Regions from separate parts of the Methylophilus sp. UBA6697 genome, predicted to be linked through region 2. Evidence: predicted binding sites of a transcription regulator. Region 2 holds the regulator's gene; the other holds the start of a gene.
The links. The regulator FNR, encoded in region 2, switches genes on or off when oxygen is low (the NO sensors DNR and NnrR bind a similar motif). The targets are predictions, from matches to a motif close to TTTGATNTANATCAAA.
Positions count from the first base shown of each region.

Region 1: B3355_RS06120 (OmpW/AlkL family protein) is a predicted target of FNR. The motif match lies at 3,908-3,923, and genes of this name have one in related genera.

Region 1 covers NZ_DKJH01000021.1:20,484-32,245, forward strand. The annotation lists gene ylqF (ribosome biogenesis GTPase YlqF) at 1-724, opposite strand, end outside; gene B3355_RS06110 (DUF481 domain-containing protein) at 895-1,962, opposite strand; gene B3355_RS06115 (class I SAM-dependent methyltransferase) at 2,209-3,042, shown strand; gene B3355_RS06120 (OmpW/AlkL family protein) at 3,144-3,845, opposite strand; gene B3355_RS06125 (hypothetical protein) at 4,046-4,360, opposite strand; gene B3355_RS06130 (PAS domain S-box protein) at 4,854-7,847, shown strand; gene pqqA (pyrroloquinoline quinone precursor peptide PqqA) at 7,937-8,008, opposite strand; gene zigA (zinc metallochaperone GTPase ZigA) at 8,148-9,380, opposite strand; gene dksA (RNA polymerase-binding protein DksA) at 9,391-9,795, opposite strand; gene B3355_RS06150 (Fur family transcriptional regulator) at 9,908-10,372, opposite strand; gene B3355_RS06155 (protein adenylyltransferase SelO) at 10,381-11,762, opposite strand, start outside.
Region 2 covers NZ_DKJH01000020.1:11,229-22,990, forward strand. The annotation lists gene B3355_RS05900 (hypothetical protein) at 1-54, opposite strand, end outside; gene B3355_RS05905 (DNA ligase) at 69-908, opposite strand; gene B3355_RS05910 (sulfite exporter TauE/SafE family protein) at 976-1,692, opposite strand; gene hemN (oxygen-independent coproporphyrinogen III oxidase) at 1,702-3,087, opposite strand; gene fnr (fumarate/nitrate reduction transcriptional regulator Fnr) at 3,258-4,094, shown strand; gene B3355_RS05925 (hypothetical protein) at 4,129-4,980, shown strand; gene B3355_RS05930 (FixH family protein) at 4,998-5,261, opposite strand; gene ccoG (cytochrome c oxidase accessory protein CcoG) at 5,320-6,765, opposite strand; gene ccoP (cytochrome-c oxidase, cbb3-type subunit III) at 6,784-7,680, opposite strand; gene B3355_RS05945 (cbb3-type cytochrome oxidase subunit 3) at 7,711-7,851, opposite strand; gene ccoO (cytochrome-c oxidase, cbb3-type subunit II) at 7,863-8,489, opposite strand; gene ccoN (cytochrome-c oxidase, cbb3-type subunit I) at 8,500-9,936, opposite strand; gene ccoS (cbb3-type cytochrome oxidase assembly protein CcoS) at 10,066-10,203, opposite strand; gene B3355_RS05965 (heavy metal translocating P-type ATPase) at 10,208-11,762, opposite strand, start outside.

The DNA of each region.
Region 1 (11,762 bases), on a different contig from region 2:
TAGCTTGCAGCAGGTCTATGCCATCAATGGCAGTCACATCCAGCTTCATGACATCCAGTTTATAGCGCGTATTCATGAGCGCTGGATATTGTTTTAATAGCACATTACCCAAGAACTCGGCCACATCTTCATCGATCACCGCATTGCGGCCAATGGCGTGGCTGGCAGCCAGCAGATAACCGTCTGACTCATGTTCGATTTTTGGCCACATCATGCCCGGGGTGTCGGTAATGTTCTGGCTGTCATTTAAATCAAAGCGTTGCTGGCTTTTGGTCACCGCCGGTTCATCGCCCACTTTGGCCGCCCGGCGGTTAAGCAGGGCGTTCATCAGGGTGGATTTGCCGACGTTAGGGATGCCCATGATCATCATGCGCAACGGTTTCAGCGGCGTGCCACGATGTGATGCCAGTTGGCGGCACAAGCCTGGAATTTTCTTTGCGTCACCAGGTTTTTTGCACGATAAGGCGACGGCTTTGGTATTGGGCTGCTTGTTAAAGTAATTCAACCAGGCCTGGGTGACTTGCGGGTCGGCCAAATCGGCTTTGTTGAGAATTTTCAGGTTAGGCCGCTGGCGAAAATTACGCATTTCCTCAATCATGGGGTTGTGGCTGGCGGCAGGCACGCGTGCATCCAGTACCTCAATCACGACGTCGATATGTTCCAGTGTTTCTTCTGCCTTTTTTCGGGCAGAAGTCATGTGTCCCGGAAACCATTGTATCGCCATATTTTTGCTCCATCTTCAACTCAAAAAATACGGTATCAATGTCCCTTGCCGTACCCCATATTGTTTTTGTCCATGCTGCCTATGATGAAATTCAGGACGGATTAAAACAATGCAGCGATCATTTTAACATTTAAGCGGCAACTCCTTAAATATTGCAGACGTCGCCAGCGTTATTTCCAGCTATAGCCCAGTGTGAATAGGGCGCGCGTATCGCCTTTGACGCGATCATCTACCGGGCGGCTATCGTAGTTGTAGTCTAATTGTGTAGACGCACTCAAGCCGAAAATAAACGGAAAGCGCAGGCCGGTTGAGCTGTAAACCAGGATTTGTGAAGGGGATCTCGCGGTGTATAACACTTCGTGGCGATGAAAGGCCTGCACAAAAGAATCAAATAAATACTGGTTGTAATTGACTGCCCAACGCAAAGCGGCATGACTGTCATTACTTTCTTCGTAATAGTCCTGTTTAATCAGCGACACACCACCTTCCACTGACAGGTTAAGCTTTTCGCCTTCAAAAATCTGGTAACCGGTACCCACACCGTAGGTACTTCGTAACTTGATATCCCTGAAACGGTCTTTTTCCTGAATGGTGTTGAGGTAGCTAAACCATTTTTTGGTGAAAAAGTGGTCATACTGGCCGCGCACGCGCGCGTTGTTCTGCGTTTGTTCGTCGTTATCTTCTGCCCAGTAGTAATAGCCTTGTACCGTATAACGATTTTCCAGGCCACGTAATACCGACTCACCGTTAAATTGCATATTGCGGTTGGTACTGTTGCCATTGTTAAACGCACCGCCCAGGCTCAGGTTGCCAGTCCAGACATAGCCTTCACCAATCAGGTCGCGGCTGGGGTTGATGTAATGAATTTCGTCCAGCTCTGTATCCACCAGTGGCGTGTTGGTTTCCTCATCCAGAATCACCTGGCCTTCATCGGTATGAATCAGGCGGCCATTGACGATACTGCCATCAGACAACTGCATCAGGATAGGTTTGTCGGCATCGATACTGTGAATATCGTTCCAGTTGATTTTCACCTCATCTGCATAAGTGGTTTTGACTGTGAGTTTATTTGATATTTTAACGCCCAGTGTGCCTGTGATCTTGTCGCCATTTTTGAGCCAGATTGTATCTGCAAGCACTGGCGTGGCAAGCATGGAAAGCATTGTCAGCGGAAATAGCGCGCATTTAACCGTCTTGTCTACATATAAATAAGCCAATGTGGCTAAGCTGTTTGGCATACATACTCCCTGGTGCGATTGAACAACAGCGCTGTGAAACAGCGAATTGATGCAGCGTGTACCAACGTCGCTGCAGCGGTGGTCGTGCGGCTTGCGCACGGGATAAAACTGACCACCATGATAGACATGATTCGTAAAACAGCCTTTGAGTTCCCGAGATCGCTCCCGGCGTGGCTGCCAGAAGCAATCCTGATGAAGCTGGCACATGTTAAACTGATATATTGGTATTTTAAAACAGCAATACGCATGGTCAAGACAAACTTACCGCCCGAGGTGAAGCCCGGTCAATCTCTCCCGCTATTGCAGGCGCTGCATATTCTGACACGCGATGGCAAGCTGAATCAGGATAGCCGCCGCAAGCTCAAGCAAGTCTATCACCTGGTCAATTTCATTGAGCCGCTGATGCAGGCGGTGATGGATAAACAGTCACAGCCTGTGCTGGTCGACCATGGTGCAGGTAAGTCTTATCTGGGATTTATCCTCTATGACCTCTTGCTCAAACAACACGCAGGCGGCCAGGTGATTGGCATTGAAAGCCGCGGCGAGTTGATAGAGAAATCACGCCAACTGGCGCAAGAGTGTGGGTTTGACCGCATGCAGTTTGAGCATTTAACCGTCGCTGAGGCCATGCAGTCACAGCAACTGCCTGCAACCGTGGATATTGTCACGGCCTTGCATGCCTGCAATACGGCGACGGATGATGCGATTCAGTTTGGTTTGCAAAAACAGGCGCAGTTTATGGTACTGGTGCCTTGCTGCCAGGCCGAGGTGGCGGAGGTGATGCGCCAGCATAAGGCTGAGACACTGGCGCAAACCTTTTTAAGCGAGTTGTGGCGGCATCCTATCCATACCCGTGAGTTTGGCAGCCAGGTCACCAATGTGTTGCGTTGCCTTGAACTGGAGGCGCATGGCTACCAGGTGACAGTGACGGAACTGGTGGGCTGGGAGCACTCGATGAAAAATGAACTCATCATTGCCAAATATACTGGCCAGCGTAAACGCAGTGCGCGTGAGCGTGGGCAGCAACTGCTAGAGCAACTCAATTTGACCAGTCTTTCTGCGCGTTTCAACTTTCAGTAATTAAGTCTCTCCGCATATAAAAAAACCTCTGATACTGGGGTGGCATCAGAGGTGAATGGAGCGCGTTAAATGCCCCAGGGAAGAGCGTTGACGATTGTTGCTTAAAAGCGCTTACCAATACCCAGGCTAATTACCCATGGATTGACGTCCAGGGAGTCGATTTTGGCCCAGCGGTTGCCGGTGGTGGCGCTTTTCATTTCAACGTCGGTATCAATCCAGAGATATTTCACATCAGCGTTCAATAACCAGCCATCTTTAAGGTTGATATCTACACCCGCCTGCAAGGCAGGGCCAATGCTATTGCGGTCAATTTTGATTTTTTCGCCAGCGGTTGCACCAGAGGTGAAACGCAGATTGCGGTCCAGCATAAATGTCGCATTGATACCAGCACCCACATAAGGGTCAATGGTTTGATCAGGGTTAAAGTGCCATTGCGCCGTCAAGGTAGGTGGCAGCGCATCAATGCTACCCAGATGCTGGTTGCCAACCACACCGGCACTGTCGCCAGTGATTCTTACATCGTGTTTGCTGCCCAGTGCCAGGATCAGTTCGGTCGCAATGTTTTTGGTCCAGTAGTAGCTAATATCTAATTCAGGAATTGTGTTGCTGTCGAGTTTCAGGTCTGCGCTTGGTGTCATCACATTGGCACCCACCGCCTTGTTGACGGTGCTGCCCAAGCGGCTGCTTTCGTTCGGGCTGATATTGGTTGCACGCAGACGTACAACCCAGTCACCTTGCTCTGCATAGGCATTCATGGCAGGCAATAAGGCTGCCAACATTAAACTGATTGCGGTTTTTTTCATTGTGGTCACTCCATTAGGTGCATTGATTTGAGACCATTGTAGGTTTGCTGGCTAAAGCGGGTATTGACCCAAATCAACTCGACACATGTTTGTGATGTGTGTCGAGGGCTAATGGAGGCGTAAAGCGGGAGAGGCAGATACCCGCGGATTCGCAAGTATCTGTGCGTGTGACAGTTTAGATAAAGCGCGCCGACATACCGTTAGTAATCGTTACGTTGCTTCCAGGCGTCATCCAGTACTTTGGATTTCTGCTCGAAAATCACTTTTTTATTTTCCAGGTCTTTTTCCGCTTGCACTTTATCGGATTGGTATTGCTTTAACTTTGCCTGTTCCTGCGCAACCAGGGCTTCCTGAGATTTGATTCTTTGCTCAAGGTCACTCAATTTGCTCATGGCATCGCCCACGGCATCCCGTGCAGTGGCGGCATCCGTTTGTTCATTAAGGATATTGCGGGCAAACACTGGCTGGCTCAGTGTGGCGATCAGGAATAAAACAGAAAGGGACTGTAAACGCATGCGAGACTCCATAAAAACGTCATAACAAAATTTCAAAACGATTATAAAGCCAAAATGTCTTCGGGCTTAATACTCACCGGTCATTATCAATCGTTGTTGATTGCTTGATTAGTAAGCGGCAACAGCATTAGGTTCCTGACGCGCTAACGATCAGCCATCACTTCGCCATGCGGCATGCTACAAAATAATTCAGCCATTTTATTGATCTATCTCAATATGCGTTTTGTTGATTAAGTTATTGTATATAAAAATAAAAGTCATTTTTTTGTAAGACAAATTCTGACATGGCCAGCAGACAAAATGGATATCAGGCGACAAGGTGTCGTGTACGGTGTGACTGCTATCCAACTGGGAGAAGCACAGAGTCAAATATGTCCTTTTTTGGTCGACACGGAAAAACTAGGTCCGTGGCCCAGCCAGAATCAGCGACGAATTGACTCTCCATTATTAAATTAAATTGTCTCAATGACTCAGGGATAGAAAGCGATTGATTATGAAATTAAATTTGCCAGTGACGGCCACAGAAATCCAGTTTGATGATGCCCAGTTCATGTTGACGAGAACAGATCTCAAGGGTGTGATTACCTATGCCAACAAAGACTTTATTCAAGTTAGTGGCTTTAGTGAGTCTGAGTTGGTCGGCAGCAGCCATAATATTGTGCGCCACCCGGATATGCCTGCGGCCGCTTTTGCCGATATGTGGCGCAGCTTGAAAGCCGGTAAACCATGGACGGGCTTGGTGAAAAATCGCACCAAGCATGGTGACTTTTATTGGGTGGTGGCCAATGCCACGCCGGTAACTGAAAACAATCAGGTCGTGGGTTACTTATCCGCGCGTAGAAAGCCTACGCGGCAACAAATTAACGAAGCCTCCGCTGCCTACCAATTGTTTAATACAGACAACGCCAAAGGTCTGGCAATTGTAGATGGCAAAGTGGTGAACTTGTCCTTGGCGAATAAATTAAAAAACATATTGGGCGCCATTACGGTCAAACAGCGCTTAGTCGGTTTGGCGGCTATGGCTTTTGCATTGCTGGCCGTACAAGTAGGGCTGGATTTTACTCATCAATTCACTGCACTGTCTTTTGCTAGCCTGGGCTTGGCATTACCTGTCCTGCTAGGCTTGGCGATGATCATTGCTCGTTCAGTGACCCAGCCGCTGGCGCAAACACTCCGTGCGGTGAAAGAAATCACCATCGGCAACTACAGCACCTATATTGATGCGCAGGGTAGCAACGAGCTGAGTGAAGTATTGCAAGCACTGAAAAAGATGCAGACGTTGCTCAGTGTCAGCGAAAATGCCTTAAAAGAGTCTGCCATTGAAACCCGCGAGCAAGCCGCATTGTTTGAAAATCAATTGGCCGCGATTAACCGTTCTACCGGGTCAATAGAGTTTGACCTGGATGGCAAAATAACAGCCGTCAATGATATTTTCTTGTCGGTGTTGGGCTATACACGAAATGCGCTGGTTGGCATGTCACATAGCCAGTTGGTTGAGCCAGCATTTATCAGTAGTGGCGACTATCATGCCTTTTGGCAAAAGTTAACACGTGGCGAATCAGTCAGCGGTGAGTTTTTGCGTATCGGCCAGCATGGCAAGGAGATCTGGCTGGATGCGACCTATAGCCCCATTTTAGATGCAGATGGTAAGCCTTATAAAGTGGTGAAGTATGCTGCAGATATCACGGCGCAAAAGCTCAGAAATGCCGATTTTGAAGGCCAGATTACTGCGATTGGCAAATCACAAGGCGTGATTGAACTGGGCCTGGATGGCACGGTGCTTAAAGTGAACCAAACTTACCTGGATATGCTGGGTTATAGCGAACACGAGTTGCTTGGGCAACATGTTAGCAAGGTGCTGGAACCCAGCTTTGCCAGCAGCGAGGCTTATGCGGTCTTGTGGAACAAGCTTGTGCATGGCGGCTCGGACATGGGGCAATACAAGCGGATTGCCAAAGGTGGGCGTGAAGTCTGGATACAGGCGTCTTATAACCCGATTTACGATTTAAAAGGCAAGCCGTACAAGATTGTTAATTACACCATGGACATTACTGAATCCAAGTTGATTGCGGCGGATAATGCTGGTCAGATCTCTGGCATTCATAGAACCCAGGGCGTGATTTCGTTTGACCTTGACGGCACCATCACATCGGTAAACGACTTGTTTTTGCAACTCTCCGGTTATGCCGAAAGTGAAGTGTTAGGCAAAAACCACAGTATGTTTGTCGATTCCGCTTACCGCTCTAGCCAGGATTACAAGGCGTTTTGGGATGCTTTGCGCCGTGGTGAGGCACAAGTCGGGCAAGTGAAGCGTATCCGCAAAGGTGGGGCTGTGGTGTGGATGCAGGCCATTTACAACCCGATTCTGGATATGAATGGCAAACCCTTTAAAGTGGTGAAGTATGCGACAGATATCACTGCACAGCATGAAAGTGCACAAGCACTAGCCCATGCTGTACAAGAGACCAAAGCGATTATTGACGGCGCCAAAGCCGGTGATTTAAGCAGTCGCGTGTCGCTTGAGGGTAAAACAGGCGATATTGCTGCGTTGTGTGATGGCGTGAATGCGCTGATCGACAAGATGAGCGAAGTGATCTTGCAAGTGCGTGAAGCGACGGTGATGATTAATACGGCTGCGGATGAAATTTCCGTTGGTAATAATGACCTTTCCAGCCGCACTGAGCAACAGGCGTCAAGCCTGGAGGAAACGGCTGCCAGCATGGAAGAGTTGGCAGCGACGGTTAAACAGAATGCCGACAATGCAAAACAAGCCAGTCAGCTGGCAACTGCGGCTTCAGAGGTTGCTGTGAGAGGCGGTGATGTGGTTGGTGAGGTGGTGACAACCATGAGCGCCATGAATGAAAGCGCGAAAAGGATAGAGGATATCACTTCGGTCATTGATGGCATCGCTTTTCAAACGAACATTCTGGCGTTGAACGCAGCGGTTGAAGCTGCCCGTGCTGGCGAGCAGGGGCGTGGCTTCTCGGTAGTGGCTGCCGAAGTCCGCCATTTGGCCCAACGCTCTGCCGAGGCTGCCAAGGAAATTAAAGTGCTGATTGATGACTCTGTCGTCCAGACTGCAAAAGGCAGCCAGTTGGTGGAGGAGGCCGGAAAAACGATACAGGAGGTAGTGGTTTCTGTGCAACAGGTGACGGATATTATGAGTGAAATTGCTGCTGCTTCTGTTGAGCAAAGCACCGGTATTAACCAGGTGAATCAGGCAGTGATGACCATGGATGAGGTCACGCAGCAAAACGCTGCCTTGGTTGAAGAGGCTGCAGCGGCATCAGAGTCGTTGGTTGATCAGGCTGAAAGCCTTGTCCGTGCCGTAAGTGCCTTTCGACTGGGGCATGAAAGCGGTGCCGACAAACGTTCTACCGTGAGCCATATCCATGCGCGCACCAGTAAAGCACCTGTTAGTGTGAATGTGCAGCGCTCAGGAAAATTACGTACAGGCACGGATGATGGTGAGTGGGCGCAGTTTTAGAGGGGAGCCTTGTTGTGAGGCAATAAAAAACCGCCGGAATTCGGCGGTTTTTTGTTCAGGCAGCTCTCAAAATTTGAGATGAATCCTGATTATTTGTTCATGACGTACATCGTCACTTCAAAGCCAAAACGCATTTCAGTAGCAGCTGGTTTAGTCCACATGATAGTCTCCTTTAGTTGTTTCGTAGTACATCGTGCTTGATGTACTTGTATGACTGTCACTATACGCCGATGTTTCAAAACCACCCTGAAGCGAATCCGTAAAAGCAGCTCATGATTTTACGTAGTTTGCTGATATTGATTAAGAAACCTCTGCGACTAGCTCGGGTGACTCGTCCTGCCTATTCACTGACCATTGCGGAAACGGGTCGCTGAGTTGCCGCCAGGCATCCATGCCGGATGCCAGCTCTGCTTCTGTCAGTAGGCAGGCATCGAAGGCGGCAGTGAGTGCGGCTTTATCCATCCCCATGCCGATAACCACCAGTTCTTGCTGGCGGTCACCATAAGGGGCCTGCATGCGCGAGTGGATGTGTTGCAGGCTTTCTTCATCTTGTGGCCAGTATTCTTGCGGTGTGGCGCTCCACCACATGCCTGCCAGTTCGGTGCGGGTGACTGCGCCTGCTTGCGACCAGGTGGCGCAGAACTCTGGCCGTGAGGCGATCCAGTAACGGCCTTTGGAGCGGACGACGCCAGGCCATTCTTGATTGAACCACTGCCACAAACGCTGTGGATGAAACGGTTTGCGGGCGCGGTACACAAAGCTGGAGATGCCGTATTCTTCACTTTCCGCCACATGCTCGCCACGTAGCTCTTGCAGCCAACCAGGCGCTTCAGCGGCCTGGTCAAAGTCGAACAAGCCGGTATGCATGATGCGATTTAGTGGCACTTTGCCAAAGCTACTGTGTATGATTTGCGCGCGCGGATTGAGAGTTTTGAGGATGCTTTCCAGCCTGGAGACTTCTTCCAGGGTTAACAAGTCAGTTTTATTCAGCACTAACACGTCGCAAAACTCGATTTGTTCAACCAGCAGGTCAACCACCGTGCGCTCATCTTCTTCGCCCAGCGATAGGCCGCGGTCGCCCAGCATATCTTGCGAGCCATAGTCTTTGAGAAAGTTATAACCATCAACTACGGTGACCATGGTGTCCAATTCGGCGACATCTGCCAGCGAGACGCCGTCTTCGTCTGCAAAGGTAAAGGTTTCTGCAATGGGCAAGGGCTCGGAAATGCCGGTGGTTTCAATCAACAGGTAATCAAAGCGGTTTTCTTTGGCCAGCCGTGTGATTTCAATCAATAAATCTTCGCGCAAGGTGCAGCAAATGCAGCCGTTGCTCATCTCAACCAGTTTTTCTTCCTGGCGTGATAAGGCTGCGCCGCCATCACGCAGCAGTTGTGCATCGATATTTACCTCGGACATATCGTTGACAATCACTGCGACGCGCTTGCCTTCGCGGTTATTGAGAATATGGTTGAGCAGGGTGGTTTTACCTGCGCCCAGAAAGCCGGAAAGTACCGTGACTGGCAGTTTTTTCATAGGTCATCCTTTAGTGGTTAAATTGCCGTTCGCGGCGTTCATGCCGCTCCTGTGCTTCCAGGCACAACTTGGTGGTTGGCCTGGCTAATAGTCTGGCGAGGCCGATTGGCTCCCCGGTGTCTTCGCAATAGCCATAGCTGCCATCCTGGATGCGGCGCAAGGCGGATTGAATGGTTTTTAAATGTTTGCGTTCGCGGTCCCGCGTGCGCAGTTCAAGGCTGTGTGTTTCCTCTTGGGTGGCGCGGTCGGCCGGGTCTGGTGTTTCTTGCTGATCTGAGAGATGTTCACTGGTCTGGCGCATATTGTCTTGCAAGGTTTGAAGCTGTGCCTGCAGCAACTGCCGAAAGAAGGCCAGTTGCGCTTCATTCATATAAGCATCCGCTGGCATCGCTAATAATTGTACGTGAGTAACCATTTAAGCAACTTTGTTGCAATGCAATAAAGTTGCATTTTAAGGGGTGTTGTTATTATTTGCAACTAAGTTGCAAAATAAACAAGGTAGTGAGGCAGAGAGTAGCGCGGCTATTTTAGGCTGACGCCTGTTGGCATTGTGGGCAGAGGCCCTTGAGGTTGATCTCGATGTGGGATATTTGGTAGGTGTCGAAAATAGCTTGCGGAATATGCGCAGCCAATTCATGAATACAAAGGACTGTCCCGCAGCGCTGGCATTGCAAATGGGCATGACCGTGATTGCTTAACAAACCGCTGCTCGCGTTGGCGTCTGCGGCTTTGTAACTGCGTTTAGGGGCGTTCAGTTGAAATTTCCAGGCGCGGTCATCGGTGGATATTTTATGGATGAGGGCATGTTCCTGTAACCAGTCCAGCACCCGGTATACCGTTACCCGGTCAATTTCCTTGACGCCTTGCAACGTGGTTAAAATATCGGTATGACTGAGTGCCGTATGCGAGTTGAGCAGGGTGTTCAATACGGCTAATCGTGCTTTGGTTGAGCGCAGGCCCGCATCGGTGATGAGTTGTTCGGCAGTTTGCATGGCCAAAATTATGAACTACACGACAACATCGAGCAACCGGCCTTTTGTCTGGCCCAGTCCGGGCGCTTTTGCGCAAAGGCCTCCATGCCGGCTTGTTCGGTATATGGATGGCGCAATACTTGCAATAATGTCAGCAAGCGGCTGTTGTCACCTTGGGTCGCCAGGTCAATCGCTTCTTGCGCCAGGTAGTTTCGCAACACATAAATCGGGTTCGCCGCCGCCATTTTTTGTAAACGTTGCTCAGGGGTTAATGTCGATTGTTGTATGCGCAGGCTGTAGTTATGTAGCCAGGTTTGAATATCGGCGCCAAACTGTTGCTGCCCTGACTCAGTATAAAAAGCATCTGCCAGTGTTGCCAGTTGTGGCTGCGCCATATCCAGCTTCGCCAGTCGTGTGAAAAATAGCGTTTGGTCGACTTCCGCGCGTTGCATCAACTCAAAAATATGGTTAATCAGCTCGCCATCGCCGTCTTGCCAGTGATCAAAGCCAAACTTGTCAGCCAGGCTGGATGTAAGGGCGCGTATATAGGCCTGGTCGTAAGTGGTCAGGCCATCCGCCAGGCCTTGCGTCTCTGGCAGTAAGGTGCCGAGCGCTTCGGCCAACCGTTCCAGGTTCCAGCGCGCAATATCCGGTTGGCGGCCAAAACAATAGCGGCGACCTTGTGCATCAGTGGTATTCGGCGTCCATCCCGGGTCAAAGTTATCCACCCAGCCATACGGGCCATAATCGATGGTCAGGCCGAGGATGGACATATTGTCGGTATTCATCACGCCATGCACAAAACCAACACGCATCCAGTGTGCGATCATGACGGCCGTGCGTGAGCAGACTTCTTCAAACCATGCTTCTATCAAGGCCGGTGCAGGGTCATTGATATCAAGTGCCAAACCGGTGGATGGCCACCAATCGGCAAAGTCACGGTCCAGCGTAAAGCCGATCAGGCGTTTCAGCAACGGTAATTCGTTGCGGCTGGCCAGTATTTCAAAATGGCCAAAACGCGTAAATGAAGGTGCGACACGGCAGACAATCGCACCTGGCTCCAGTTGCGGGTTACCGTTGTAAAACATATCCCGTACCACCTGGTTGCCGGTAGTGACCAGGCTTAACGCTCGTGTGGTCGGTACCCCCAGATGATGCATGGCTTCCGAGCATAAAAATTCGCGCAAGCTGGAGCGGAGTACTGCCCGGCCATCGGCTGAGCGGGAGTAGGGTGTTTCACCTGCACCTTTGAGCTGTAGCTCATAGCGTTTGCCCGCGTGAACCAATTCCCCCAGGTAAATGGCGCGGCCATCCCCCAGTTGCCCGGCCCAATGCCCGAATTGATGGCCGCCATAGCGGGTGGCATAGGTAAACATGCCATCTAGCGCGCCATTGCCGCCCAATGTCTGGA
Region 2 (11,762 bases):
CGCATAGGCGTTTGCTGCTATCCAGCAGCTTAATAATCCTGCGAACCACTTCATATGATTTCCTTTCACTATTCAGGCGAACGTATGCGTAAAAAACTGGCAAACTTGGGTTTACCTGTTTTGGTCACATCACGGTAAGTATAAGTGACCTGGCAGCCTATCGGCGGTGGATGCGCGCGCTCCGCGTCGCTGAATCCGGTGCCCAGTTTAAATTGGATACCTGCCGGGGTTTCTACTAATAACGCGCCCATTTTACCTTGGTATTTGCCTTTGCCGGGCACATGGGCGATCACTTTGGCTTCGGCATCAAGTTGTGGTTTGAGTTTTAGCAAGACATGGCTGCGGCCAGTGAGATATGGTGCATCAGCGCGGTGCAGCATCAGGCCTTCGCCACGCTGAGCCACAATGTGATCCAGCGTTTTTTTAAGCACTTGCCTGTCTTTAACACGGAATTGCGGCAGACTTTTGAGATAAGGGCTATGCGCTTGCCGGGCGATGTGCGCGATTTGCTGCGCTCTTTGGGCGAAATCACCGTTGGCGTTTGGCAACTCAAACACATAATAGGCGACTTGCCGCCAGGCAGCATCATCCGGGTGTACTTGTCTGACCGTGGATGAAAGCGTCTCGAATTGACCACGGCCTATCCATAACTCCCCATCCAGTGGCCGTGGCGGAAAGTCTTTAGTAAACCAGGCTGGCGCATGAATAGGATGACCCTGGCGGCTGGTGAATTGCTGGCCATCCCAGATGGCACGGATACCATCCAGTTTTTCGCTGACCAGATACTCTTGCACCAGGATATCGTCATGGTAAATCTGCGCCAGCAAAATGTCAGGCGCTTGAGCGTAGCTATGCGCAATCAGCAACGACAAGAAAAAAAACAGTAGATACCGCGTTGGCCCAAGCATGACGCCCCCAATTGTTAAATTAAATTAACAATTGAAAGTTACAGAATGCAGGGGATAAAAGCAATGTTTAGAGGAGTTGGCACCACAATTTGTCGTGATGCATGACGTCCATCCATAAAGCGACCACGCTGAGGGCGATGAGCAATACGCCACTCAGGCGCATCCCCGTCGATTCTTTAAACCAGCCGGGCATGGATTGCTGGCTGGCGCGCCATAGGACAGGTGCCAGTGCCAGCACGGTAGCTGAGCCACAGGCAAAGGCCATCATCACCAATGCCCCTTGTAACCATTGCGATTGCAATGAGGCCAGCATCACCGCTGAATAGAGCAAGCCACACGGCAACAAGGCCCAGACCATGCCCGTGAGTAAATAGCCGAATTTGGCGTGTTCGGTACGCTGTTTAATCCAGGCCCAGACTTGTTGTGCCCGCTGCACGGCCCATTGTGGTTGTTGGCCGGTGACCACTAATAGCACGCCCCAGGCAAAGATCAGCGTATGAGAGAACGTCCACAATGGCTGGAACACATGACTCTGGTTGGACAACCAGGCCAGGCCACGCAGGGTTTCTGCCGCAACCGCGCCCAAAATGCCGTAACCCAGCATGCGCCCGAGGTAAAAACTCCAGGGAATGGTCTTGATGACACGTAGCGGAATCGAACGAAATTGGCTGGTGGTGTGAGGGGGAGACTGCATGGCGCCGCAAGCTGCACCACACATGGCAATGCAATGCGGGCCGCCTGCCAGCCCCATGACAAAAGCGGTCAGGAGTAAGCTGGCTAACATGCCGAGAGTTTAAAGGATTTTGGAAAACCTTGCACGATTGGCATCGTGCTGCAAATAACGGTCAAACACCATGGCAATAGCACGCACAAAGTACCAACCCATTTCAGTCACTTTCAAGCCGTCTTCTTCCAGCACCACCAATCCCTGCTTTTCTTTATCTGCAAGTTGTTGAATCTCTGATTTAAAGTAATCCCTGAAATTCACCATATAAGAGAGCTCTATTGACTCATAGCTGAGCTCACCGTGGCACATGATGGCCATAATCACTGCGCGGCGGATCAGGTCATCACGGCTAAGCGCCAAGCCGCGCACAATCGGCAACTGGCCCTGGTCCAGAAAGTCGTAATACTCTTCCAGCGTTTTGGCATTCTGGCTATAGGTCGCGCCCATTTTGCCAATAGCAGAGACGCCCAGCGCCAGAATATCCTGGTCAGCCATGGTACTGTAACCCTGAAAGTTGCGGTGCAACCTGCCCTGCTGTTTGGCAATCGCCAGCGCATCGTTTGGCAAAGCAAAATGGTCCATGCCGATATACACATATCCCGCCTGCATCAATTGCTGAATAGCCTCTGACAGCATCTGGATTTTGTCTACGGCATTGGGCAACTCATCTTGCAGAATACGGCGCTGCGGCTTGAAGCGTGATGGCAAATGTGCATAGCCATACAGGGCAATGCGGTCTGGGCGCAATGTGGTAATTTTAGCGATCGTTTCGCGGAAGGTTGCCGGGGTTTGCTTGGGCAAGCCATAAATCAGATCGGCATTGATAGACTGGTAACCCATCTCCCGCGCTTGTTGCATCAGCGTTTCCACTTGCGTATAAGACTGCACTCGATGTACCGCTTGCTGCACATCGGCATCAAAATCTTGTACACCAAAACTCAGGCGGTTAAAGCCCAGGTCGCGCAAATGCTGCAAGCGTTGCTGGTTCACCGTACGTGGATCAATCTCAATCGAGTATTCACCCTCCTGGTTAAACACAAAGGCTTTTTTCAGCATCTCCACCAGGCGGGTTAAATCCTCATCATTGAGAAAGGTCGGTGTACCGCCGCCTAAATGCAGCTGGTTCACGGCCTGCGCTTGCGAAAACTTGTCCAGATGCAGATTGAGTTCGCGTTGCAGATAGTTGAGGTAAATGGCGCTCTGTTCATAACGTTTGGTGACGATTTTGTTGCAGGCACAATAAAAACACAGCGACGCGCAAAACGGGATATGTACATACACCGATAACGGTTGTGTCCAGTTGCTGATATTGCGCTGCTCTGCAGCCTTGACATAGGCCGCCGCATCAAACGCCTCGACAAAGCGGTCTGCCGTGGGGTAAGAGGTGTACCGCGGCCCCGAAACATCATAGCGCTCGATGTGCTCTTGAGTAATCGTCAACGGTTGTTTCATGGTATCTAGCAAATGCTTTCCTGTCTGCACAAGTGAGACATCTCGTCCCGGGAGTCATTGCCGGCTACTTTGCCATAAAGCAAACCATGACTTCTTGATGCATATCAAATAGTCCGGTCAGCTACGCGTGCATAATGCAACGCACTATAATAGGGAAGAGTAAAAGCATCATGTTAAATGCCATTGCAGCACATGAAGTCGCCACGGATGAAATCACCACCCATGAAATCAAGGCGCAGGAGGCGTATAATCAGTCGCAAGATCAACGACTGCCAAGGACATCTCCCATGCAAGCCGAATCCAGTTTCAAGGTGGCCTGCTCTAACTGCAACCTGCGTGAGCTGTGTCTGCCCATAGGTTTAAGCACGGACGAGATGAGCCAGCTGGATGGCATGGTCGCCACCAGAAAGAAAGTCAAACAAGGGGGGCACCTGTTTAGCAGCGGCGACCCATTCACCACCTTGTATGCGATTCGTACCGGTTTTTTTAAAACCTGTGTGGTATCTGAGGATGGCCGCGAACAAGTCACCGGCTTTCAAATGGCGGGTGAAATCATGGGCCTGGATGGCATCGTCAGTGACAAGCACAATTGCAATGCCATCGCTCTGGAAGATGCCGAAGTCTGCGTGATGCCATTTAACCACGTCGAAGACCTGTCACGTCAAATCCCTATGCTGCAACGCCATGTGCACAAAATCATGAGCCGCGAAATTGTGCGCGAAAATGGCGTCATGATGTTGCTGGCCAATATGCGCGCCGAAGAACGCCTGGCGGCTTTCCTGCTCAATTTACTGCAACGTTTGCACGCACGCGGTTACTCAAAAAGTGAATTAATTTTACGCATGACCCGCGAAGAAATCGGCAGCTACCTGGGCATGAAACTGGAAACCGTGAGCCGCACCTTCTCTAAATTTAGCGAAGAAGGCATTATTGAAGTAAAACAAAAGAATATCCGCATTCTTGATCACGATAAACTGAAGACCATCTTTAACGCCAGCACTTGCTAGCCCACCGTTAACGCTTGATCACGGCGGTGTAGAGATGGAGACCTCTGCCCTCTTTGAGGCCTTAAGCGGATTTGTGGCAACACGCGAATGGCGCTACATTTACCCGGTGTGGTCACGCCGCGCGCAAGGCATTTCCATCGGCATTAACCTGCACCCCAATCATTGCTGTAACTGGCACTGTGTGTACTGCCAGGTGCCCGGTTTACAACGCGGCCCTTCGCCCGTCATTGATAGCCAGCTTCTGCAACAAGAGCTGGCAGACTGCCTGGGCTGGCTCACGCACCATATCCACGACAGCATTTACAGCCTGCATGACTGCGTACAGGATATTGCCTTTGCGGGTGACGGCGAACCGACAACTTCGCCGCAGTTTGCAGACATCCTCGATATGGTTGCCCACCTGATGCAACAGCGCAAACCACATGACCGCCCGGCTTGCCTGCGGCTCATCACCAATGGCAGCCAGTTGCAGCACGCGCATATACAGCATGCACTCAAACGCTTACACGAGATGGGCGGAGAGGTATGGTTCAAACTGGATGCAGGTAATGATGGCGAGATGCTGGCTGTCAACGATACGCATTTGCCTCTGGCCTTGCATTTGCAGCGCCTGCAAACTTGCTGCACGCTTTGCCCAACCTGGGTGCAAACTGCCATTTTCAGTAGAACACTGCACGGGGAGAGCGTGACCACGCCAACGCTGCCAGGCTATATGGAAGCTTTATTGCCATTGAAACAGCGCATCAGCGGCATCCTGCTATACGGCATTGCCAGACCCAGCCAGCAAGACCTACGCGGCTGCATTCAGGCCACTTCAGAGAAAATATTAGAGAAATATGCCAGCACATTGCGCACGCAGGGATTTCGCGTGCGCATGTTCGTCTAGGCGGTAACGTTAAGCGGCTATTCTTCAGCTGGTTTAAGGCCGGTTTGTGCATGGTTGCGCGCCTGAATGGCAGGCGCCATGGCTTCGTCCTGCACATCATGGCCTTGCGCATCCAGCGTTTTATTGATTTCTATGCCCTTGCGGTAATAGTCATCAATGGCCGGATCCGGATGCGTAATGGCCAGATACAAGGTGATAAAAGACGCCACAACGACCAGAGACGGGCCGCCAATAATCAGCCAGACATACGCATTCTGGTACCATTTTTGTGTTTCAACCATCTGTGTTCCTTTATCTATGCTGCTTTATGCCACCTTGCGCTAGGCCATGCCTTAACCGCTAATTACTGGGGACAATAAAGACAGATTTTTCCTTAATTGTTTCTTTGGCCTCAATGTCAGTCAACTCAAAGAAAATCTTGTGCGATCCGGCACGCGTTTCAGCTTCGGGCACCTGTATCTCGACTATGACATTGCGCTTTTCAAAAGGTTTGAGTGCTTTGAGCTGCTGACTGTTATTGTCTGAAAAATGGACGGCGAGCGCGGGTAAACCCGTGACTTGCAAATCATAATCGCGCACAGATTCGGTCTCATTTTCCAGCTTGAGATTGTACACATTCTCAATATTGCCATCGTTGGTGTAACGCGCCATCACCGAGCGATCACGCAACACATCGAGCCTGAAGTCAGGCTTAAAGTAGATACCGACCCCCATACCGACCACCATGATCACCAGAATGGTCGAATAAATCAGCACGCGTGGCCTGAGCAAACGCGCAAGCATCTGCTGACGGGTCCAGCGATTTTCCATGCCATTTTGCGTCGTATATTTAATCAGGCCTTTGGCATAGCCCATCTTATCCATCACATCGTCACAGGCATCAATACAGGCACCACAGCCGATGCACTCGTATTGCAAGCCGTCTCGGATATCGATGCCGGTCGGGCATACTTGTACGCAAATACTGCAATCAATGCAACTGCCCAGTCCATTGGCATTCTCACCCGCTTTTTTAGAGCGTGAACCACGTGGCTCACCACGTGCTTCATCGTAAGTCACCGTCATGGTGTCGCCGTCAAACATGGCACTCTGGAAGCGTGCATACGGGCACATGTATTTACAGACCTGCTCACGCATGTAACCTGCGTTACCATAGGTCGCAAAGCCATAAAAACATACCCAGAAGGTTTCCCAGCCACCGGCTTGAAATTGCAGCAAGCTTGGAACCAGTTCACGCATGGGTGTAAAGTAGCCGACAAACGTCACACCGGTCCACAAACCAAACCCGATCCAGGCGAACTGTTTCAGGGATTTACGTGTAACTTTGTTCAGGTTCCACTTGCTGTCATCAAGACGCATGCGAGCGATACGGTCACCTTCTATTTTCTGCTCCATCCACATATAGATTTCGGTATATACCGTTTGCGGACAGGTGTAACCGCACCACAAGCGTCCGGCAATCGCCGTAAACAGGAACAGGGAAAGTGCAGAGACAATCAACAGGAATGCCAGGTAAATCAGGTCCTGCGGATGGAAGATCAGGCCAAACACATAAAACCGCATGCCTTCCAGGTCAAACAGCATGGCCTGTCGACCATCCCATTGCAACCACGGCACACCGTAGAAGAACAGCTGCGTTGCCCACACCATGACCCAACGCCAGTTATTAAATAAACCGGAGACATGGCGGGCATAAATCTTATCTTCGGACTTATAAAGTGACAAAACCACCTCCTGTTCACGGATGGTGGTTTTGTTCACAGCGCTTTGTTTAGTATCGCTCATGTATTTATCTGCATTCGCTTACTTGTTGGAGAGGCCCCAAACATAAGCGGTCAGCAAATGAATTTGCTCCGGGCTGAATTTCTCTTGCCAGGCTGGCATCTGGTTGGTTTTACCTTCGTGAATACGCTTGATAATCGCGGCTTCACCCTGGCCATGCAACCAGGTGTTGTCTGACAGGTTAGGTGCACCAATCATCTGGTTACCTTTGCCTTCAGGGCCGTGGCAAGCTGCACACACGACAAACTTGTCTTTACCGGCATTGGCACGACCAGAGTCATGAATACTGCCAGACAGACTTAATACGTAGTTAGCCACGTTTTTCACGTCTTCTTCATTACCGACAGCGGCTGCCATCGGCGGCATCATGCCGATACGGCCACCCGTAATGGTTTCTTTAATACGCTCTGGGCTACCGCCATACAACCAGTCGGTATCCGTCAGGTTAGGGAAACCACGGCTACCCTTGGCATCTGAACCATGGCAAGCGGCACAGTTGTTGAGGAAAATACGCTTGCCAATATCACGGGCTTCCGGAATTTTAGCCACTTCTTCAACCGGCATCGCCGCATATTTGGCATACAGCGGTGCAATTTTTTCATTGTTTTTAGCCACTTCAACTTCGTATTGCTTGACGCCCGTCCAGCCAAATTTACCATTGTAAGTACCCAAGCCAGGGAACAGGTACAAGTAAGTCAGGCCAAAAATAACGGTAATGATAAACAAACCTACCCACCACATTGGCAGCGGATTGTTCATTTCTTTAATGCCGTCCCACTCGTGACCATTGGTGTTGTCACTATCCAGAGGCACTTTGACGCGGCTTGCGAAAATCAGCAAACCGACACAAAAAGCGATCCCACCCAAGGTAATGGTCGAAATCCAGATCGGCCAAAATCCATTTACAAAATCATTCATGATGTTTTCCTTAACATGTCCGCACAAATATTAGTCTTGATCGAACGGCAGGTTCTGCGCGTCCTTGAATTGTGCGGAGTGACGATTGCGCCATGCCCAAACCAGGATTGCGATAAACAGGACAAAACTCAGTACTGTAAACAATATGCGTAACAGGTTGATGATATCCATGGCGCGTCTCCTTATTTCAGGTGTGTACCCAGTACTTGCAGGTATGAAACCAGTGCATCCATCTCGGTTTTACCCTTGATATCTGCGCCAGCAGCCTTGATCTGCTCATCGGTGTAAGGCACGCCCACTTTACGCAGCGCAACCATATGGTCACCAATCGTTTCATCGTTCACCAGGTTTTCATTCAACCATGGGTAGGCTGGCATGATGGATTCCGGCACAACGTCACGCGGCTGGTTCAAGTGCACACGATGCCAGTCGTCACTGTATTTGCCACCGACACGGTGCAAGTCAGGACCGGTACGCTTGCTGCCCCACTGGAACGGGTGGTCATACACGTACTCACCCGCTACAGAGTAGTGGCCATAACGCAATGTTTCAGCATGGAACGGACGGATCATCTGTGAGTGGCAGTTGTAGCAACCTTCACGCAGGTAAATGTCACGACCAGCCAATTGCAGCGCAGTGTATGGCTCCAACCCACGGATAGGTTCAGTCAGGGATTTTTGGAAAAACAAAGGCACGATTTCAACCAGGCCACCAAAGGAGATCGTAATGAAGGTCAGTACGATCAACAGGAAGTTATTGGTTTCAATCTTTTCGTGCAGATTGCCACTATTATTTTGATGCGTTGCCATAGTGAGCTCCTTAAGCGTGTGCAACAACAGCTGGTACTTCTACCGTTGCTGGTTTGCCATTAGTGGCTGTTTTATATGTGTTCCACAACATGATCACCAAACCGCTCATATACAGGAAACCACCCAATGCACGTGTGAAGTAGTATGGGAACTTGGCTTTCACACTCTCAACGAAGGTATAAGCCAATGTACCGTCAGCGTTCATTGCACGCCACATCAGGCCTTCCATCACGCCAGAGATCCACAACGCAGCGATATACAACACCACGCCGATGGTTGCCATCCAGAAATGCACTTCAATCGCTTTCACGCTATACATGGTTTTCTGACCGAACAAACGTGGAATCAGGAAGTACAGGGAACCGATAGAAATGAAACCAACCCAGCCCAGAGCACCAGAGTGCACGTGACCAACGGTCCAGTCAGTGTAGTGAGACAAAGCGTTCACAGTCTTAATCGCCATCATCGGACCTTCAAAGGTACTCATACCGTAGAAAGACAGGGAAACGATCAGGAAGCGCAAGATAGGGTCAGTGCGCAGTTTGTGCCAGGCGCCGGACAAGGTCATGATACCGTTGATCATACCGCCCCAGCTTGGTGCAAACAGAATTAAAGACAACACCATACCCAAGGACTGTGTCCAGTCAGGCAAAGCGGTGTAATGCAGGTGGTGCGGACCCGCCCACATGTAAGTGAAGATCAGTGCCCAAAAGTGCACGATAGACAAGCTGTAAGAGTACACAGGACGCTCAGCTTGCTTAGGTACAAAGTAGTACATCATGCCGAGGAAACCCGCTGTCAGGAAGAAACCTACCGCGTTGTGACCATACCACCACTGCACCATCGCATCTTGCACACCTGCGTAAGCAGAGTAAGACTTGAACCAGCCAGCCGGGATTGCAGCACTCTCAACGATGTGCAACAAGGCCACCGCCAGAATAAAGGCACCGTAGAACCAGTTAGCTACGTAGATATGCTTGACCTTGCGGATACCGATCGTACCGAAGAACACAACCGCGTAAGAAATCCATACGATCGCAATCAGGATATCAATTGGCCACTCCAGTTCGCCGTACTCTTTACCCTGGGTATAACCCAATGGCAAGGAGATGGCTGCGGCGACAATCACGGCTTGCCAGCCCCAGAAAGTAAAACTGGCCAGTTTGTCGCTAAACAAACGGGTCTGGCAGGTACGTTGCACGACATAGTATGAGGTAGCAAATAAAGCACAGCCACCAAATGCGAAAATCACTGCATTGGTATGCAGTGGTCGTAAACGGCCAAAAGAGGTATACGGCAAGCCCAGGTTAAGCTCTGGCCACACCAGCTGAGACGCGATAATCACGCCCATCAATGTACCAACAACACCCCAGACCACTGCCATGATGGCAAACTGGCGGACCACGGTATCGTTATAGGTCGCAGCCTTCACGGTTGCATTTTGCATGGATTTCTCCCAATGATTAAAACAAACACCCAACACTAAAAAAATTCTAAAAAATTTAGTTGTTCAACCTGATCATCTCAGACTTGTCACACATCTGATTTGACACATATCAATCCTGTTCAAAAATTCTTAATCCTGCTCAAGAATTCGGGAACCTTCTTCTTCCAGGTCTTCAAATTGCCCGGTCTGGATTGCCCACCAGAGGCCACCCAGAATGACAAACACCAGCAACACCGCCAGCGGGATCAATAAAAATGCAATTTCCATAACGCTATGCCTGACCTTTCTGCCAGCCCGACTTATTCCAGTCGGTCAAACGTAATGCATTCAGCAATACCAAAAGCGAACTGGCCGCCATGCCCAACCCGGCTAACCAGGCAGGCAATAAGCCCATAATCGCCAATGGCACACCAGCTGCGTTATACAACGCAGCCCACAACAAATTCTGTTTTACGATGAGAATGGTTTTTTGACAATGCGAAATGAGCGAAACCAGCACACCGATATCATTACCCAACACCACCATATCGGCCTGTGCCTGCGTCAAAGGGACGCCGGAACCCATTGCAATAGAAGTATGCGCTGCTGCAATGACAGGGCCGTCATTCAAACCATCACCAACCATTAATACTTTCCGCCCCTGTTGTTGCAACAACTTTACATGCTGCAGCTTATCTGCTGCTTTTTGTAACCCGAATGCGCGCTGGATTCCCAGTTGCGCTGCGAGGTTTTTAACGGGCGCTATTCTATCACCAGATAACAGTTGAATATCAAGCCCATTTGCAATTAATTGTGAAATCGCTGCCTTGGCATGTGGTTTTACCTGCTCGGACAACGTCAGTCGCATCAGCGTGATTTCGCCTGTAGTGACATACACCTGGCGCAACGCTTCGCTCTCGGCCTCATCACTTACACCACAAAATTCTGCATTGCCTAGCTTCACCGGCAGTAATGCGCCGTTTGGTGCATGAAATGTAGCAGACATGCCGCCACCGACAATCTCTTGCCAATCCTGCATAGGCAGTTGATCTTGCGCATCATGCTGCAAGGCAAAGCCATGCAAGGCCTGAGCTACCGGATGCAAGGAATCCCGGCTCATGCTGGCAATCACATCAAGTAGCCATTGCGAATCCCAGTCTGCGTGACTGTCTGCCAATGTCACTTGCTGCACATTCTCAGTCAGGGTGCCGGTTTTATCGAATACAACGGTGTCCACTTCGCTGATCGCCTGTATCGCTTGCAAACGGCGGATCAGCACACCGCCTTTGGCAAAAGTACCAGCACTAGCCAGCATGGCCGCGGGCGTTGCCAGGGATAATGCACATGGACAAGTCACGACAAGTACGGCCACAGCCGACATAATCGCTTTGGCAGGATCGGTCGTCCACCAGTAAAAAACAGCATAGATGGCGGCCAGCAACACAGCCCACAAGAATGGTTGCGCGACTTTATCTGCCAGCAAGGCAATGCCAGGTTTTTCAGTAGAAGCAGACGCCATGAGGTTGACCAACGCATGGTATTGCGTGCCCTCGCCTACCTGCTCCACCTGCATTTCAATGGCAGAAGTTAAATTGCCGGAGCCAGCGATGACCTTTGCGCCTGCGGGCTTCATCACTGGCTCGGATTCACCAGTCAACATGGACTCATCAGCACTTGTGCTGCCAACCAAGATCAGGCCATCGGCCGCAAACACTTCGCCGGGACGCACATAAAGCACATCGCCGACATTGATATTAGTCGCGGCGATTTGCACCCACTCACCGGCGGCATTTTTCTTAAGCACCGCATGTGGCAAGCGGCGCATCATGTTTTCCAAGGCACCAGCC